DNA from 4 places in the Nocardiopsis akebiae genome. Region 1 is predicted to be linked to each of the others. Evidence: riboswitches for the same ligand, from Rfam matches in the RefSeq annotation. Region 1 holds a riboswitch; each other region holds the start of a gene.
What was found. Region 1 has a riboswitch for cobalamin ahead of metE (5-methyltetrahydropteroyltriglutamate--homocysteine S-methyltransferase). Riboswitches for the same ligand answer to the same signal wherever they lie in the genome.
Positions count from the first base shown of each region.

Region 2: linked by a shared signal. The riboswitch ahead of KGD83_RS17715 (nitrite reductase) and the one ahead of metE (5-methyltetrahydropteroyltriglutamate--homocysteine S-methyltransferase) in region 1 are both predicted to bind cobalamin.
Region 3: linked by a shared signal. The riboswitch ahead of KGD83_RS17740 (VWA domain-containing protein) and the one ahead of metE (5-methyltetrahydropteroyltriglutamate--homocysteine S-methyltransferase) in region 1 are both predicted to bind cobalamin.
Region 4: linked by a shared signal. The riboswitch ahead of KGD83_RS17800 (ABC transporter substrate-binding protein) and the one ahead of metE (5-methyltetrahydropteroyltriglutamate--homocysteine S-methyltransferase) in region 1 are both predicted to bind cobalamin.

Region 1 is NZ_CP074132.1:5,045,883-5,050,574, forward strand. It holds gene metE (5-methyltetrahydropteroyltriglutamate--homocysteine S-methyltransferase) at 1-1,179, opposite strand, end outside; cobalamin riboswitch at 1,345-1,505, opposite strand; gene KGD83_RS21600 (polysaccharide deacetylase family protein) at 1,786-3,357, shown strand; gene KGD83_RS21605 (polysaccharide deacetylase family protein) at 3,645-4,692, shown strand, end outside.
Region 2 is NZ_CP074132.1:4,119,889-4,124,580, forward strand. It holds gene KGD83_RS17700 (trans-sulfuration enzyme family protein) at 1-526, shown strand, start outside; gene nhaC (Na+/H+ antiporter NhaC) at 562-2,010, shown strand; gene KGD83_RS17710 (CsbD family protein) at 2,201-2,368, opposite strand; cobalamin riboswitch at 2,760-2,966, shown strand; gene KGD83_RS17715 (nitrite reductase) at 3,021-3,911, shown strand; gene KGD83_RS17720 (precorrin-8X methylmutase) at 3,908-4,573, shown strand; gene KGD83_RS17725 (precorrin-2 C(20)-methyltransferase) at 4,570-4,692, shown strand, end outside.
Region 3 is NZ_CP074132.1:4,126,464-4,131,155, reverse strand. It holds gene KGD83_RS17750 (cobyrinate a,c-diamide synthase) at 1-102, opposite strand, end outside; gene cobO (cob(I)yrinic acid a,c-diamide adenosyltransferase) at 207-821, opposite strand; gene KGD83_RS17740 (VWA domain-containing protein) at 821-2,920, opposite strand; cobalamin riboswitch at 2,949-3,090, opposite strand; gene cbiE (precorrin-6y C5,15-methyltransferase (decarboxylating) subunit CbiE) at 3,141-4,424, shown strand; gene cobM (precorrin-4 C(11)-methyltransferase) at 4,393-4,692, opposite strand, start outside.
Region 4 is NZ_CP074132.1:4,142,200-4,146,891, reverse strand. It holds gene KGD83_RS17810 (ATP-binding protein) at 1-1,126, shown strand, start outside; gene KGD83_RS17805 (PPOX class F420-dependent oxidoreductase) at 1,268-1,699, opposite strand; cobalamin riboswitch at 2,020-2,233, shown strand; gene KGD83_RS17800 (ABC transporter substrate-binding protein) at 2,293-3,327, shown strand; gene KGD83_RS17795 (FecCD family ABC transporter permease) at 3,324-4,340, shown strand; gene KGD83_RS17790 (ABC transporter ATP-binding protein) at 4,337-4,692, shown strand, end outside.

The DNA.
Region 1 (4,692 bases):
GGCCTCGGCCCCCTCGGACAGCACGCGGCCGAGCAGGGCCGTCTCCCTGGCCTTCTGCCGGGCGAAGGCCAGGGCCCCGCGCAGCTCGGGGGCCAGGGAGGTCTCGGCGTCCAGGTCCAAGGGCACGTGCAGCAGGGAGCAGGAGGTGCTCACGGTCAGCTCGTCGGTGAGGGCGAGCAGGGTGCCGAGCACGGCGACGGCGGCCGGGATGTCGGTGCGCCAGACGTTGCGCCCCTCCACCACCCCCGCGACCAGGCGGGTGGCGCCCAGGCCGGAGATCCGCACCAGGTCGTCCACGCCCTCGTCGTCGGTGACCAGGTCCAGGCCGACCGCCTCGACCGCGGACTCCTTGAGGACGCGCAGCGCCGCGGAGCCGATGGAGCCGAAGTAGGTGGACACCAGCAGGGAGGGCCGGTCGGTGACCGCGCCCAGGCGCTGGTAGGCGCGCTCCAGGTGGCCGACGGCGGCGCGGCCCTCGTCGGTGGCCAGGATCGGCTCGTCCAGCTGGACCTCGGTGGCGCCCGCGGCCCGCAGGTCGCCGAGCAGTTGGGCGTAGGCGTCCAGGAGCTGGTCGAGCAGCTGGACGGGTTCCCAGCCCTCGGGGGCGCCTTCGGCGGGCTTGGCCAGCAGTAGGAAGGTGAGCGGGCCGACCAGGACCGGGCGGGTGTGGAAGCCCGCCTCGGCGGCCTCGCGGAACTCGGCGACGGGCTTGTCGCCGACCAGGCGCGGACGGGTGCCGGGCGAGAGCTCGGGGACGAGGTAGTGGTAGTTCGTGTCGAACCACTTGGTCATCTCCAGCGGAGGGGCGCCCTGCTCGCCGCGGGCGAGCGCGAAGTAGCGGCGCAGCTCCTCCTCACGGTCCGGCGCCGCGGCGGGCGGGGCGAAGCGGGAGGGGACCAGGTCGAACAGGACCGCGGTGTCCAGCACGTGGTCGTAATAGGAGAACGTGTTGGAGGGGATGTCGTCGACACCGGCCTCGCGCAGCTGGGCGTAGACGCCCAGGCGCAGGTCGGCGGCGACCTCGTCCAGTTCCCTGGCGGTGGTGCGGCCCCTCCAGTGCGACTCGCAGGCGCGCTTGAGCTCGCGGTCGGGGCCGATGCGCGGGTAGCCGTGCACGGTCGAGCGCACGGAGGGACGTGGTCCGCCCGGGGCCGCGGAAGGCGCGGGGGTCGTGGTCATGAGCTTCTCTCCCTCGTCGAAAGCCGGGTACCGGCCGCGGGGAGGAGGAGAGGGGCGGGCACGCCGACGGACGCGCCGCGGGCGCGCACCGGACCTGCCACCGCCTCCGGCCCTCCCTCGGGGCGCGGGACCACCGGCGCCGCGGGCGCGTCGCCGGGTGGAGGCAGGTCTTCGGACTCGGGGGCGCGGGCGGTGCGGACACCGCTCCTCCTACTGGCCGCCGCTTCCCGGTTTCCGGTCTCTGCGACCGGCGCTACCAGTGCTCATGGCGACGTTCGTTCCCCCATACCGCTGCGGGGCAGTCCCGGACTCGCACCGGGTTCCCTCTTGCGACATGGTTCCGCCCCGTTCGTTCCGGGCCGGACCCGGGACGCGGGGGTGGATCATGTACCTTCCACGGCTGCAAGTATAGGGAGGGCCCCCTTCGCCCCTGTACCCGGCATGCGGCCCCATGCGCACGGTCCGGACGGTGAGAACCCCCGTCCTCAGGTCGGCGTCACACACGAAGTCAAGCGTTGCGCGGGTGAGCCCTCTCTGCTCCCCGCGGACGTTCGTCTGAGCGATGAACGTGGAGATTCCCTCGTGAATAAGCAGCCCCGCCTCGCCATGGCACCGGACCACCCCCTGATCACGGTCGTGGTAGCCCTGGCGATCCTGGCGGGCATGGTGTTGTTGGCCACCCGTTCCTCCGGCGAGCCCGAACCCGGGGCGCGGACGCAGGGAGCGCCGCTCTCCGAGAGCGAGCCGTCGCCCCCGGCCTCGGGCGAACCCGACGGACTCACCGAGGTGGACGCGGCCGCCGTGGCGGGCGTGGAGGAGGCCGAACTGGCCTACGACGGGGAGATCTCCGTCTCGGTGGCATACCCGGTGATCCCCAACGCCGAGCCGCTGGCCGACTTCCTGGAGCGTGAGCTGACCGACGAGGTGCACGCCTTCGAGGCGGCCAACCCCGGCGCGGTCTCCTTCGAGGCGGGGTGGAACCTGACCGCGGCGCGCGACGGCCTGCTCGGGGTCCGCGTGACCCGGGTGGAGACCGATTCCGAGGGGTCCCGGGAGGGGTACACCACCTACTGGTACGACACCGAGACCGCGGCGCACCACCCCTCCACCGCGCTGGTCGGCGGCCAGGAGCAGCTGGAGGAGCTCAACGGCCTGGTGCGCGACGCCGTCGGGAGCGGGGAGGGCCCGGCCGACCCCGACGTCATCCACCCGATCAGCTCCCTGTACGACTCGGTGGGGTTCAACCCCGACGGGGACCTGGTCGTGGAGTTCGACGCCGGGCAGGTCGCCCCGGCGCAGGAGGGCCGCACGCGCGCGGTGGTCGCCGCCGGTCGGGCCGAGGGCCTGCTGTCGGAACTGGGCCTGCGCGTGCGCGACGCCGCGACCGTGGGCGTGGACGACTTCTCCATCGCCGCCCCGCCCCGGGCCGACAAGGACGGCCAGGGGGACGGCGCCGTACCCGGACAGGTGCCCGCGGTGGACCCCGGAGTCGACTGCTCCGACCCCGGCACCAAGTGCGTGGCGCTGACCTACGACGACGGCCCCGGCGGACGCACCCCGGAACTGCTGGACGCCCTCGCCGAGTACGACGCGCGGGCCACGTTCTTCGTCACCGGCAACCCCGTCATGGAGCACCCGTACACGGTGCGGCGCGCCTACGCCGAGGGACACGAGATCGCCAACCACACCCTGAACCACCCCGACCTGGCCGGTCTGGGCGCGGGTGGGGTGCGCGCGGACCTGGACGTCGTGCAGGCGCTGGTGTACCGCGAGACGGGCTACACCATGGACCTCATGCGTCCGCCCTACGGCTCGACCGACGAGGGCGTGGCCTCGGTGACCGCGGACATGGGCCTGGCTCAGATCCTGTGGAGCGTGGACACCCTCGACTGGAAGGACCGCAAGGCCCCGGTGATCCACGACCGGGTGCTGGAGGGCGCTTCGGACGGGGCGATCATCCTCATGCACGACATCCACGGCACCACCGTCGACGCCTCCCGCACGGCGATCCGGGAACTGCACGAGCAGGGGTACACCATGGTCACGGTGTCCCAGCTGCTGGGGACCACGGCCCCCGGCGAGACCTACATGGACGGGTTCCCCGACGCCCCGGAGGAGAGCGCCGAGCCCTCCGAGGAGTCCGCTGAGGGGGCCGAGGAGGCTTCCGAGGGGGTCTGAGGGCGCGGCGTCACGGCGCGGCGGGCGGTCCGGGGTGAGGATGGGCCCGGGAGGGCTTCGGGGCCGCGGCCGGTGGGACACACGGGGCGCGGAGCCGTGTGAGGGCACCGTGCGGTGCCGGTAGGGCGCCCCGCGCGGGCGTCCCCGGTCTCCGGCGCGTCGCCCGTCCCGGGGCGGTGACCACATGTGGTCACCGCCCCGGGACGGGTGGGGGCGTCCCCTATGTTGCTCCCAGCAGCAGCCGTGTTGGCCACCCGCTGAGGGATGAGGGATGAGGGAGTCCGGTGTTGTCGTCGACTCGAGTCCACCCGAACGAGGCCGCCCCCTGCCCCGGGGCCGGGGGGAACCGGCCGTGGGAGCGCAGAGCCCGGTGGCCCGGGGCGGCGCTGGCCGCGCTGGTCCTGCCCCTGGCCGCGTGCGGCACCCAGGGCATCGCCTCCGGGGGCGGTGAGGACCCGGAACTGATCACGGTGGTGGCGGCGGAGCCGGGGGACGGGGTCACCGAGTGGCGCGGGGACGCCTCCGACTTCGAGGACCACCCGTACAAGCCCGGGGGGCTCACGATCGACGTCGCCTACCCCGTGTTCGCGGGCGCCGACGCCTTCGCCGAGGACCTGGCCGCCCGGGTGGACCGGGAGGTGCGCGACTACCGGGGCGCCAGCCGGGACCCGGTGAACCTGGGCGTCGACTGGGAGGTGGTCGCCGCCGCGAACGGGGTTCTGGGCGTGCGCCTGGTCCGCACCGAGGAGGACTTCCACGGGCTGCGCCAGGGGTACGGGACGTACTGGTACGACGCGTCCACCGGCCGCACCGCCTACTCCACGGAGCTGCTGGCCGACGACGCGGCGCTCCGGGAGCTCAACGGAATCGTCCGGGCCTCGTTCGCCGACGAGGAGTCGGTGGACGCGCGGGGGCTGCACCCGGTGATGCGCACCTACGACTCGATGGGGTTCAACGCCGACGGGGACCTGGTGGTGGAGTTCGACGACGGGGACCTGTCCCCGGTAGTGGAGGGTCACCCCCCGTCCTCGGCGCCGGGGCGGATGGTCGCGGTGGTGCCCGCCGAGGAGGCCGCGCCCCTGCTGTCCGGCCTGGGCGAGCGGGCGCGGGAGGCCGCCATGGCGGAGGAGCCCGTGCTGACCGTGGAGGCGCCCGACAGTCGGCCCCCGGCCGAGCCGCGGGCGCCGGGGGTGGTCTCGGCGGGAGACCCCGACCTGGACTGCGCCGAGGCCAAGTGCATCGCGCTGACCTTCGACGACGGACCGGTCGCGACGACTCCGCGACTGCTGGACCTGCTGGCGGAGGAGGAGGTGGCGGCCACCTTCTTCCTCAACG
Region 2 (4,692 bases), 930 kb from region 1:
CCTGGGCGGGGCGGTGATCGGCCCCGCCTCCTTCGTGCGCGACCTCTTCTACACGGGGTTCCAGCTCCTGGGCTCGGTCATGTCGGCCGTCGAGGCGTCGATGGTGCTGCGCGGGCTGCGGACGCTGCCGATCAGGATGGCCGAGCACGAGCGCAGCGCCGTGCGGGTCATCGACTACCTGGCGACCCGGCCCGAGGTGGCGGCGATCCACCACCCCCACCACGACCACCGGCCCGACGACCCGCTGATCGAGAACCAGTTCAGCGGTTTCTCCGGGCTGCTCAGCTTCGACCTGAAGGACGCCTCCTTCGAGAAGGTCGCGGCTTTCGTCAACCGTCTGTCGCTGTTCCGGATCGGCGCGAGCTGGGGCGGCTACGAAAGCCTGGTCACCGCCCCCGTTCGGCCCGGGAACGAGGAGGCGATGCGGGAGAAGGGGTTCTCACCCGGAATGGTCCGCCTCTCCGTGGGCCTGGAGGGGGCCGACAGCCAGATCGAGGATCTCGAAAGGGCCTTCACCGCACTGTAGAAGACCGAAAGCGGTCATCACCGAGAGGAAAGTAGATGGCTAACCCCCCGGACGAAAACGTCCGCCGACCCGGCGTGGCGGCGGCGTGCGTCCCCGTGGTCATCACCGTCGCGATTCTGGTCGGCGGCATCGGCGTCCTGAAGTACCCCGCCGAGCTCATGCTCATCTTCGCGGGGGTGGTGTTCGCCCTCTTCGCGCTCTGGCACGGCGTGCGCTGGGACGACGTGCTGACGAACATGGGCGACAAGCTCAGGAGCGCCCTGCCCGCTGTCCTGATCCTGCTCAGCATCGGCATGCTCATCGGCTCGTGGATGATCGCCGGAACGATCCCCCTGATGGTCTACTACGGCCTGGAGCTCATCAACCCGTCCTACCTGTACGTACTGGCCTTCCTGGCCACCGCGCTGGTCTCCACCTTCACCGGCACCTCCTGGGGCTCGGGCGGCACGGTCGGGGTCGCCCTGATCGGGGTGGCCCAGACGATGGACGCGTCGCTGGCGATCACGGCGGGCGCCGTCGTCTCCGGCGCCTACTTCGGGGACAAGCTCTCGCCGCTGTCGGACACCACCAACATGAGTTCGCTCGCGGCGGGCGCCAACCTGTACGAGCACATCCGGCACATGCTCTACACGGCCGTGCCCTCGTCGGTGCTGGCCGCCGTCGTCTTCCTGCTCGCGGGCACCACCATCACCACCTCGCCCGCCGGCCTGGGCGGTATCGACGAGGTCGTCACCGAGCTGAACGGGCTGTTCACCCTCAACCCGCTGCTGCTGATCCCGGCGGTGGTCGTGCTCGCCGGGTCCATCATGAGGAAACCGCCGCTGGTCGTGCTGTTCGCCTCGTCCATGACGGCGCTGCTGATCGCGCTGCTGGTCCAGGGGGCGAGCGTGGGCGACCTGTTCGCCGCGGTCGTCTCCGGCTTCACCACCGACATGCTGCCGCAGGGGGACGGGGTCTCCGACGTCCTGGCCGAGCTGGTGAACCGGGGCGGGCTGTACTCGATGTACAACTCGGCGTTCTTCGTCTTCTGCGCCTTCTTCTTCGCCTCGGCGCTGGAGAAGTCGGGCGTGCTCCGGGTCCTGCTGGAGGGGCTCATCGCCAGGCTGCGGTCCACGGGCAGCCTGATCCTCACCACCCTGCTCTCCGGTTTCACCATCATCAACGGCACCTCCAACGCCCTGGTGACCTTCTTCCTGGTCAAGGACGTCTACGGCGACGCCTACCGGGCCAGGAACCTGCACCCGGTCAACCTGTCGCGCAGCATGGAGGACTCGGTCACGATCACCGAGGTGCTCATGCCCTGGACGGTGTCGGGCGTCTTCTTCGCCACGACCCTGGGCGTGGCCAACTTCGAGTTCCTGCCGTGGGCGGTGTTCAACTGGGGCGGTTTCCTCTTCTCCGCCCTGATCGCCTTCCTTGCGCCGCTGACCCGGGGCTTCGGCATCCGCCACCTCGAACCGGAGCAGGAGCGCTCCACGACGTGAGCCCCGCCCTGGGCGGCCACGCGAAAGGGGAGCGGAGCGCGTGCGAGACACGTGCTCCGCTCCCCTCGGGCATGGGGGCGGCCGGGTCGGCGGCCCAGGCGGGGCGGGGGCTCGGCGCCCTCCCCGTCCGTCCGGGCGGGGAGGCGCGCGCTGTCGGGGGGCCGTCCGCGACCGTCCGCGAAGGCGGCACCTACCGGCCCTTCTTCATGTCCTCCTTGCCCTGGCGCAAGCGCCCCTTGGCCATCTCGGCGCGGCCCTCGTTCTTCATGCGGTCGTCGCCGGCGGCCTTGCCGGTGGTCTCCTTGGCCTTGCCCTTGACCATCTCGGCCTGGCTGCGGCCCTTCTCACTGGCGCTCACGTTCTTCCTCCTTCGGTGGTCCTCGCGGGGAGCGGTGTACCGCTGCGAACCGTCCTTGGCCCGTCCCACTGCCCGAAACAGGAAACCCTAAAATCCCCGCAAAGCCCCCGGAACGCCCCACGCCCGCCGCCACGACCGCTTTCGCGCTCGAAAACGGACCGGAACCGGGCCCGAAAACACGCGCCGCCGCGGACCCGCGCGCCGCCGCCTCCGGTCGCGGACAGCCGCGCGGGGCGCCGTTCGGCCCCGCGGCCCCGGGGGCCTCCTCCGCCTCCGCCTCCGGGAGCGGGCCGCACTCGCGAGCCCCCCGGGTTCCGCCACGGCGTCCCGGGGCGGCACCGGTCCGCGGCCCTTGGGGGGAAGGCCCCCGGACCTGGCCCGGGAGGGGAACGGTACCCTCGTCGAGCCAGTCGAACTCCACCTCGTGGGGCAGGGAACCCGGTGCGAACCCGGGACTGACGCGCAGCGGTGAGGGTGACGGGCGGGCACGCCCCGGGGACGCGCTTCCCCGGGACAGCCACTGGAGCGCACGCTCCGGGAAGGCGCTCCGCACCGGTCGATCCCGAGTCCGAAGACCTGCTGGCGCTGGCGGTGACGGGCCGCCAGGTCGACCGCGGACCCCGCGAACGGGTCCCTGACCAGAAGGACGCGCATGTCCCCGATGGGCTCCCCATCCCCATCCCCCACCGTCCGCGCCCGGCGCGACCGCTGCCCGGGCGCCCTGCGGCCCTGGCCCGCCGACGACGGGCTGCTGGTGCGGCTCCGGCTCGTCGGCGGCAGGCTTCCCGTCCGTTCGCTGCGCGCCCTGGCCGCCGTGGCCCAGGAGTACGGCGACGGCCGGATCCACGTCACCGGGCGGGCCAACGTGCAGCTGCGCGCCCTGCCCGGAGACGGGGCGCGGCTCTCCCCCGACGTGCTCCGGGCCCTGGAGGGAACCGGACTGCTGCCCTCGCCCTCCCACGAACTGGTCCGCAACGTCATGGTCTCCCCCCGCACGGGGCTCGGAGCAGGAAGGACGGACCTGCGGCCCGTGGCCGCCGAGCTGGACGCGCTGCTGTGCGCCGAACCGCGCCGCGCCGCCCTGCCCGGCCGCTTCCTCTTCGCCTTGGACGACGGAAGCGGCGACCTGCTGGAACGCACCTGCGACCTGGGGCTCGTCGCCCTCGACGCGCGTACCGCCCAGCTCAGGGTCGGGGAGCACTGGGGCCCGCCGACGCCCCTGGAGGAGGCCCCCGCGTCGCTCGTGCGCCTCGCCGACCGGTTCCTGGAGCTGCGCGGCGACGGCCCCGACGCCCCCTGGCACGTGGCCGAACTCCCCTCGCCCCTGACCGACCCGGCGCCGCCCGACCCGGGACTGCCCGAGCCCGCGCCGCCGCTGCCGCACGGCCCGGTACCCGGGATCGGTCGGCACGTCCCCGTGCCCGAGGCGGGCCTGGACCGGGCCGCAGCCGAAGCGCTCACCGCCGAAGCCGTCGAGGCCGGTTCCGGCGAACTCGTGGTCACGCCGTGGCGCGCCGTGCTCGTCCCCGGGGAGGCGCGGTGACCTCCCCCAGAAGACCGAACCGGCACTACGAGTACGTCGACGACGGTCCCGCCATCTACGCCGACTCCTTCGCCACCATCCGGCGCGAGGCCCGGCTCGACCACCTGCCGGCCAACGCCGAGCGGCTCGCCGTGCGGATGATCCACGGCACCGGCCAGGTCGACCTCGCCGACGACCTCGTCGTCCACCCCGACCTGGTTCCCGCGGCGCGCGCCGCCCTCCGGGCCGGTGCGCCGATCCTGTGCGACGCGCGCATGGTGGCCTCCGGCGTGACCGCGAGCCGCCTGCCCAGCGACAACGAGGTGCTCTGCCTCCTGGGCGACGAACGGGTGCCCGGCCTGGCCCGGGAGTGGGGCACCACCCGCACGGCCGCCGCGGTGTCGCTGTGGGAGCCGCTGCTCGACGGCGCCGTGGTCGCCGTCGGCAACGCGCCCACCGCCCTGTTCCACCTGTTGGAGATGCTGATCGACGGCGCTCCGCGCCCCGCGGCGATCGTGGGCTGCCCGGTCGGCTTCATCGGCGCCGCCGAGTCCAAGCAGGCGCTGACCGAGCTGTGCGACCGCCACGGCGTCGACGTCCCCTACGTGACCGCACGCGGCCGCCGCGGGGGTTCGGCGATGACCTCATCGGCCCTCAACGCACTCGCCAAGGAGCAGGAATGACCGGTCGTTTCCACGGCGTCGGCGTCGGCCCGGGCGACCCCGAGCTGATCACCCTCAAGGCGGCCAGGCTCATCGCCGCGGCCGACGTCGTCGCCTACCACGCGGGCGTGGGCAAGGAG
Region 3 (4,692 bases), 920 kb from region 1:
CACCTTGTGCCCGCTCACCGCGTGCCCGGCGTCGCGCAGCGCCGCCATCAGCCCGGTCGCGACCGTGGTCTTGCCCTGCCCGGTCATGGGAGCGGCGATCATCAGCCGGGGCAGCGCCGTCGACCGCACCGGCGGCGTCGGCCCGGCCGACCCCGGTCTCCCGGCGCCCCGGCCCTCCGCCGAGCCCCCGCAGGCTCCGGGGGAGGTCACCACTCGATCCCCCGCTGCCCCTTGCGCCCGGCGTCCATGGGGTGCTTGACCTTGGTCATCTCGGTGACCAGGTCGGCGGCCTCCAGCAGCCGCGGGTCGGCGCGGCGGCCGGTGATCACCACGTGCTGGCGGCCGGGACGGTCCCGCAGGGCGGCCAGGACGTCCCCGACGTCCACCCACCCCCAGTTGAGCGGGTAGGTGAACTCGTCGAGGATGAGCAGGTCGTGCGTCTGGTCGGCGAGCCTTCGCCTGATCTCCGCCCACCCCTCGGCGGCGTCCGCCGCGTGGTCCTCGGCGTCGCCCTTGCGGCGGCTCCACGACCAGCCCGAACCCATCTTGTGCCACTCGACCGGGCCGCCCTCGCCGGTCTGCTCGTGCAGCTCGCCCAGGCGTTCCAGCACGGTCTGCTCGCCGATGCGCCACTTCGCCGACTTGACGAACTGGAACACCCCGATCCGCCATCCCTGGTTCCAGCCGCGCAGCGCGAGGCCGAACGCGGCGGTCGACTTGCCCTTGCCGTCACCGGTGTGCACGGCGAACAGGGGCTGGTTGCGGCGCTGGCGCGTGGTGAGTCCGTCGTCGGGGACGACGAGCGGCTGTCCCTTGGGCATCAGGCGGCCCTCTCTCGTACGGCGGTGCCCAGCGCGTCGGCGCTGACCTCGCTGACGGGCATGTGGTCGGCGCCCAGGCGGGCGGCCAGGGCGGCGGCCAGGCCCAGGCGCAGCGGTCCGGACTCGCCGTCCACCACGACGGTGGTCACGCCCAGCCCGGCGACGCGGTCGGCGGCGGCCATCGCGCGGCCCACCGCGCCCTTGCCGCCGGTGGCCCGGCCGTCGGTGACCACGACCAGGAGCGGGCGCAGCCTCGGGTCCCGCAGCCGCTCGCGGCGCAGGACGCGGGCCGCCTCCTCCAGCCCCTCGGCCAGCGGGGTGCGCCCCCCGGCGGGCAGGTCGTCGAGGCGGGCGGCGGCCACGTCCACCGACCGGGTCGGCGGCAGGGCGAGTTCGGCCTCGCGCCCCCGGAAGGTGACCAGGCCGACCTTGTCGCGGCGCCGGTAGGCGTCCAGGAGCAGGGACAGGATCGCGGTCTTGACCTCGGTCATGCGCCTGCGCGCCGCCATGGAGCCGGACGCGTCCACGCAGAACAGCACCAGGTTGGTCTCCTGCCCCTCGCGGACCGCGACGCGCAGGTCGCGGGGGCGCAGCCGCAGTCGGCCGCCCTCCTGGGGCCGCAGCGCGGCGGCCCGCACGGTCTCCACCAGGTGGACGGCGCTGCCCGAACCCCGTCCGGGCGCGGCGGCGCCGATCCGGCGGCCCCGCGCGCCCACGGCCCGGCTGCGCCTGCCGTCGGCGCCCTCGCCGGAGCCCCGCACGGTGAGCAGCCGGGTCCGGTAGGGGGCGGCGGCCTTGGCGGTGGCCGGTGGGGCGCCGGAGGGGCGGGGCTCGGCGGAGTCGCCCTCGGCGCCGTCGGGCGCGTGCTCGGCGGAGGCGGGGGAGTGCTCCCGGCCGGGCTGTTCGGCGCCGGGGGTCTGGGCTTGCCCGTCGTCCCCGGAGTGATCCTGGGGGCTGGCGTCGTCGGAGGGGTCCTGTGGGTCTTGTGCGTCCGACGGGGCCTCGGAACCGTCGCCGTCGTCGCTTCCGCGCGGGCCCGGCGGCTCCGGGGGGTCGGGCGGCGGTTCCTCGTCGCCCAGGATCCGGTCCAGGAGCTCCTCGTCCAGTCCCGGCGCGTCGAAGGGGTTGCGTCGGCGCCGGTGCGGCAGGGCGAGCGTGGCGGCGCGGCGGATGTCGGCCCGGGTGACCCGCGTCCGGCCCGCCCAGGCCGCGTGCGCCATCGCCGTGCGCGCGGTCACGATGTCGGCGCGCAGGCCGTCCACGTCGTAGGCCGCGCACACCTCGGCGATCTTCAGCAGCGCCGCCTCGGACAGGCGCACCCGGCCCAGCGCCTCCCGTGCCGCCGCGATGCGTTCGGCCAGGGCCTTCTCCGCCTCGTGGTAGCGACCGGCGAAGGCGGCGGGGTCGGCGTCGTGGGACATGCGCCTGCGCACCACCTCGGCGCGGGTCGCGGGGTCGGACGGCGCGGCGACCTCGACGGTGAGCCCGAACCGGTCCAGGAGCTGCGGGCGCAGCTCGCCCTCCTCGGGATTCATGGTGCCGATGAGCAGGAACCGGGCCGCGTGCTCCACGGAGAACCCGTCGCGCTCCACGGTGACCCGGCCGGTGGCTGCGGCGTCCAGGAGCAGGTCCACCAAGTGGTCGTGCAGGAGGTTGACCTCGTCGACGTAGAGGATGCCGCGGTGGGCCCGGGCCAGCAGACCGGGTTCGTAGGCGACCCTGCCGTGGGTGAGGGCCTGCTCCAGGTGCAGGGACCCCAGCACGCGGTCCTCGGTGGCGCCGACGGGCAGTTCGACCAGGCGCACCGGGCGGCTCTCCACGGCCGTGCCGGACCCGAAGGGCCCGTCGGGGGAGTGCTGCGCCGGGTCGGCGGGGTCCACGGAGAACCGGTCGCCCTGGTAGACGTCGACGGGCGGCAGGAGGGAGGCCAGGGCACGGACCGCGGTGGACTTGGCGGTGCCCTTCTCGCCGCGCACCAGGACGCCGCCGATCTCCGGCGAGACGCTGGTGAGGACGAGGGACAGGCCCAGGTCGTCGAGTTCCTCGGCGTCGCAGCCGACGATCGCGGAAAAGGGGTAGTGCGGTGACCGCAATGGCATGTAGAGGCTCCCGCTCATGTCGCCATCGGTAAGGGACGGGCGCGAGGCCGGTCTTCGGACTTGCCGGGTCCTTCCTGGACGGAAGGCTCGGTTCACCGCAGCGGGCCTGTGCCGGAGTCTCACCGGGCTTCCCAGATTCTCCCCGTCGGCCGTCCCCACCGTTTCCGATGGCTGGGTCGTTGGGGCACCTCATGCCTGCCGCCACGATAGCGTCCGAGGAATGAAGGATGACGCGCCCCCTCCCCCCGAAACCAGGATCACCGTCGTCGGCATCGGCGCGGACGGCTGGTCCGGTCTGCCCGAGCGGCTGCGCGCACTCGTCCTGGCCGCCGACACGGTGCTGGGCGGGCGCAGGCACCTGACGATGCTCCCCGACCGGCCCCGGCAGCGCCGCCTGGCCTGGCCCTCACCCCTGCGCGAGGGCCTGCCGCCACTGCTGGCCTCGCTCGACGCCGCCTCCGCCGACCCCGCTTCCGCCGACGGCGCCTCCCCTGACACCCCCTCCACCGTGGCGCTGGCCTCCGGCGACCCCCTGGTCTCCGGCATCGCCACCACCCTGATCGACCTGCTGGGCGCGGACGCCGTGCGGGTGGAGCCCGCCGTCTCCTCGATCGCCCTGGCCCGCGCCCGCATGGGCTGGCCCGCCGAACGCTGCGCGGTGGTGGGCCTGGTCGGCCGCGACCCACGCCTGCTGCTGCGCCAGGTCGCCCCCGGCCACCGCGTCCTGGTGCTCTCCTCCGACGGCGCCACCCCCGCCGCGGTCGCCGCCCTGCTGGTCGGCGCGGGCTACGGCGCCAGCCGGATGACCGTGCTGGGCGACCTGGGCGCGGACTCCGAGTCGCGCCTGGAGACCACCGCCGACCACTGGCTCGCCTCGCCCCCCGGCGCGGTGCCCCCGCTGCACGTGCTGGCCCTGGAACTCCTCGGCCCGCCCGGCCACGGCCTGGTCGCGGGGCTGCCCGACGACGCCTTCGAACACGACGGGCAGCTCACCAAGCGCGACCTGCGCGCCTCGGCGCTGGCCCGCCTGGCGCCCTCGCCGGGCCAGCACCTGTGGGACGTGGGCGCGGGCGCGGGGTCGGTCGGCGTGGAGTGGATGCGCGCCCACCCCTCCTGCACCGCCACGGCGGTGGAGGCCCACCCCGAACGGGCCGCGCGGATCGGCCGCAACGCGGGCCGCCTCGGCGTTCCCGGACTGGAGGTGGTCACCGGCCGCGCGCCGGACGCGCTGGCCGGGCTGCCCGCGCCCGACGCGGTGTTCGTCGGCGGCGGCGCGACCCGGCCGGGCGTGCTCGACGCCTGTCTGGGGGCGCTGCGGCCGGGAGGTCGGATCGTGGTGCACGGGGTGACGCTGGAGACCGAGCAGCTGCTCGCCGACGCCCACCGGCGCCACGGGGGCGAGCTGACCCGGATCGCGGTCGAGACCACCGCGCCCATCGGCGCGTTCACCGGCTGGACGCCCGCCCGCACGGTCACCCAGTGGTGCCTGGCGGCGGGCCGCTGACCCGAGGCCGGGCCGGGTCGTAGAGGTAGGACTCACCACCCGTCTCCGGATCGAGCGCCCGCCCCACCAGGATCACCGCCGCCTGCCGGAACCCGGCCTCCTCCACCGCGTCGGCCACGGTGGAGACCGTGCCGCGCAGCACCGCCTCGCCCGGCTGGCTGGCCCGGTACACCACGACCACCGGGCAGTCGCCGCCGTACTCGGGTTCGATCTCGGCCATCAGCTCGCGCACCCGCCGGATCGCCAGGTGCAGCACCAGTGTGGCCCG
Region 4 (4,692 bases), 900 kb from region 1:
CAAGCAGTCGCTGGACTTCTCCGGCGGGGTGTCGGCCGAGGACAACTTCGGCATCGGCGGCTACGACCGGGTGATGGGCCCCAACGGGCAGGCGCAGTACTGGGCGCCGAACCTGGCCTCGGCCCGCGAGATCCTCATGGCGCACTACGACCACACCTACGTCGTGCCGGGGGAGGAGGCGCCGCGCCGGGCCAGGACCCTGGACCCGGTCGACCGCGACGTCTCGGCGTTCCCGCACGCGGTGGCGGGCAGCGACTTCGCCACCGTCGGCGAGATCTTCTCCGCCGAGCACAACCCGGACCGCAAGAAGCCCTTCGACATCCGCACGGTGATGCGTGCGCTCTCGGACCAGGACCACGCGGTGCTGGAGCGCTGGGCGGGCATGGCCGACGCCGACACGGCGGCGGTGCAGGACGCGCACATCGGCGGCTGGCCGGTGTGCCTGGTGGGGATCGAGTCGCGGTCGGTGCCGCGGCACGGCTTCCCGCCCACCGACGGGCCCGACACCTACACCGCGGGCACGCTGTTCCCGCGTTCGTCCAAGAAGGTGGCGCGGGCGATCAACGCGGCGTCGGGCAACCGGCCGCTGGTGGTGCTGGCGAACCTGTCGGGGTTCGACGGTTCGCCGGAGTCGCTGCGCAAGCTCCAGTTGGAGTACGGGGCCGAGATCGGGCGCGCGATCGTCAACTTCGACGGTCCGATCGTGTTCTGCGTGATCTCGCGGTACCACGGCGGCGCGTTCGTGGTGTTCTCCAAGGCGCTCAACCCGAACATGACGGTGCTCGCGCTGGAGGGGTCGTTCGCCTCGGTGCTGGGCGGGGCCCCGGCGGCGGCCGTGGTGTTCGCCGGTGAGGTCAACACGCGTACCGCGAGCGATTCGCGGGTGACGGGGCTCCAGGAGCAGGTGTCGGCGGCCAGCGGCGCCGAGCGGGCCGCGCTCAACGCGCGGCTGGCCGAGACGCAGTCCTCGGTGCGGGCGGAGAAGCTCGGCGAGGTCGCCGCGGAGTTCGACCGGGTGCACAGCATCCAGCGCGCGGTCGAGGTGGGTTCGGTGGACGCGATCATCAGCGCCGCCGAGATGCGGCCGCGCATCATCGAGGCGATCGAGCACGGCATGAAGCGCTGAGGGCTGGGACTGGCGGGGCGGGGCCGCGGCCCCGCCCCGTCGGCGTGCGCCGAGGGGTGGGCGGCGGGCCCGTCTCCGGTGTGCGGGCGGACGGGGCCGACGGGCGCAAGCGCCGGTCGGCCGTACCGCCCGTCCGTCCGGTCAGCGGATCTTCTCGCCGTACACGTGGTCGACGGGCATGGTCATGAGCACCCTGCGGTCGGAGACCATGACCGACCGGTACTCCTCCCAGTCGGGGTGCTCCCCGGCGGCGAGGCGGTAGTAGTCCACCAGCGCCTCGACATCGGGGCCGTGCGGGTCGGTGCCGGGGCCGGTGAGGGTGGCCACGCCCTCGGCGGTGGCCCACGCCCAGCCGTCGGCGCTGGTGACCTGGAGCGTGGCGCGCGGGTCGCGGCGCAGGTTGGCGGTCTTGGCCCGGCCCTCGGTCATGGAGACGTGCAGCAGGTCGGTCTCGGCGTCGTAGAAGGGCTGGACGGGGGAGAGCTGGGGGCGGCCGTCGGCCTTGATGGTGGCCAGGACCCCGAGCTTGCTCCGGGCGAGCAGCGCGCGCGGGTCGAACGTCGTCGCGGTCATGTTCCAGGACCCCTCTCTGCCGGGTGGTGGCGGTGCGCGGTGGCACCGGCCGTGTGCGGCCGGTCACGATCGTACTCCCGGTGCGCGCGGCCGTCCCGCTCCCGCCGCGCGGCGCACACCGCCGTGTCCGTCGGCCGGGGCGCGCGACCGGGCCCGCCACCCGGCGCTCCGGGCCACCCGTGTGCGCGTCGGCCGGGGCGGGGGTGCGGCCTGAGCACTCCGACGACTCCCCCGGGGTGCGCTGAACAGCGCGGACACCGGAGCGGTGGCGCGGGCGCGGCCCCTGTGCGCCTTCCGGCCGCAGAGGGCCGAGGGGGCCTTGATAGTCTGCCGGGGCCAGTCGTACCACGTACGTGGTCAGGGAATCCGGTGCGAATCCGGAACTGACGCGCAGCGGTGAGGGGGACGGGCGGGGTACTCACGCCACTGGGGCGGAGGCCGCGGAGACCACGGCGTCGAGGCGGCACCGACCTGGGAAGGCACCCCGTCCGGACGAACCCGAGTCCGAAGACCTGCTGGCCCCTCCGCGTCGAGTGCGCGGAGGCGTCCCGTGCCAGGCTCCGCGTTCGAGCCCCGACATCCAAGGCATGCCCATGCTGCGTCGCGCCCCGCGCCCCCTTCCCCTCCTGCTCGCCTCCGCGCTGCTGCTCACCGCCTGCGCCCCCTCCCCGGGAGGGGGGAGCGGCGGGGGGGAGGCCGCCGCCGACGCCCGCGCGGTCGACAACTGCGGGCACCGGGTGGGCGTCGACGCCCCGCCCGAGCGCGTCGTCTCCCTCAACCAGGGCAGCACCGAGATCCTGCTCTCACTGGGGTTGGCGGACCGCCTCGTCGGCACCGCCACCTGGACCGATCCGATCATGGAGGGACTGGAGGAGGCCAACGGGGGCATCCCCCGCCTGGCCGACAACGCCCCCTCCTTCGAGGTGGTCCTGGACGCCGAACCGGACTTCGTGACCGCCTCCTTCGTCTCCACGCTCGGCACGGGCGGTGTCGCCACCCGCGAGCAGTTCGAGGAGCTGGGCGTGCCCACCTACGTCTCCCCGACCGACTGCGCCACCGGCAAGGACAACGACAGCGGGGGAGACGGCTCGCGCAGCGAACCCCTCACCCTCGACGCCGTCTACGGCGAGATCCGCGACCTGGCCCTGCTGTTCGGGGTCGAGGAGCGCGGGGAGGAGCTGATCGCGGAGCTGGAGGGGCGGGTGGCTGCGGCCACCTCGGACCTGGACGCCTCCGGCGTCTCCCTCATGTACTGGTTCGCCAACTCCCAGTCGCCCTACCTCGCGGGCTGCTGCGGCGCTCCCGGCGCCATCACCCGCGCGGTCGGCGCGCGGAACGCCTTCGACGACACCCACGACGAATGGCCCCAGATCAACTGGGAGACCGTCGCCGACCGCGACCCCGACGTCATCGTCCTCGGTGACCTGACCCGCGACTCCCAGACCGCGGAGTCCGCCGACGCCAAGATCGCGTTCCTGGAGTCCAATCCCGCCACGGGCAACCTCACCGCCGTGCGCGAGGAGCGCTACGTCCTGCTCAGCGGCCAGGCGATGAACCCCTCGATCCGCACGGTCGAGGGGATCGAGCAGGTCGCCGAGGGTCTGCGCGGCCTCGGGCTCGGCCGGTGAGCGGTGCGCGTCTGGCGCTGCTCTCCTGCGGTGGACTGGTGCTCCTGGCCGTGTCGGTCTCGGTCGCGGTGACCATCGGCCCCGCCGACATCACCACGGCCGAGGTCTGGGGGTCGGTCGCCGCGCGGCTGGGGTTCGGGGAGAGCGGGCTGTCGCCGCTGCGCGAGGGCATCGTCTGGGACCTGCGCATGCCCCGCACCCTGCTCGCCGCGGTGTGCGGGGCCGGGCTGGCGCTGTGCGGGGCGGTCATGCAGTCCCTGCTGCGCAACCCGCTGGCGGACCCCTTCGTGCTCGGGGTGTCCTCGGGGGCCTCCACCGGGGCGGTCGCCGTGCTGGTGCTGGGCTGGGGCGGTGCGGTGGTGTCGCTGTCGGCGGGCGCCTTCGTCGGCGCCCTGCTCTCCTTCGGGCTGGTGGTGCTGCTCGCGCACACCCTGGGCGCGAGCATGGACCGCGTGGTGCTGTCGGGGGTGGCGGCCATGCAGCTGTTCTCGGCGCTGACCTCGTTCATCGTGCTGACCTCGGCCGACGCCGAGACCACGCGCGGGGTGCTGTTCTGGCTGCTGGGCTCCCTCAGCGGCGCCGGGTGGGACGACGTGGTGCTGTGCGCGGCGGTGCTGGCCGGTGTGCTCGCCGTGTGCCTGGCGCACACCACCACCCTGGACGCGTTCGCCTTCGGTGAGGAGGCCGCGGCGAACCTGGGCGTGCGGGTGGCCCGCGCCCGCATGGTGCTGCTGTGCGCCACCGCGCTGCTCACCGCCGCCCTGGTCAGCGCGGCCGGGGCGATCGGCTTCGTGGGGCTGGTCCTGCCGCACGCGGCCCGCGCGCTCACCGGCGCGGCCCACGCCAGGCTCCTGCCGGTGACCGCGCTGGCGGGCGCCGTCTTCCTGGTGTGGGTGGACACGGTCGCCCGCACCGCGCTGGACCCCCAGGAGATCCCGGTGGGGGTGGTGACCTCCCTCATCGGGGTTCCCGCCTTCGTCGCCGTGCTCTACCGCGCCAGGAGGCACACGTGACCCATTCCGACCAGGCGGTGGCGCGCGGCCGCGACGGCGCGTCCTCCGTGACGGCGCCGGGGACGGCCGCCGCGCCCGAGGTGCTCGGCGCGACTGCTCCGCCCGCCCGCCCGGCGCTCACGACCGACGGCCCACCGCCCGAGGAGGGGGAGCCGACGCGGGGCGGCGGTCCCGGCGCGGCCGGGCTGCGCGCCGAACGGGTGAGCCGCCTGATCGGCGGAGGGCTCGTCCTGGACGGCGTCACCCTCGCTCCGCGCCCCGGCGAGACCGTCGGCCTGCTCGGCCCCAACGGTTCGGGCAAGTCCACGCTGCTGCGGCTGCTCTCGGGCGTCCTGGCGCCCTCCGCGGGCGT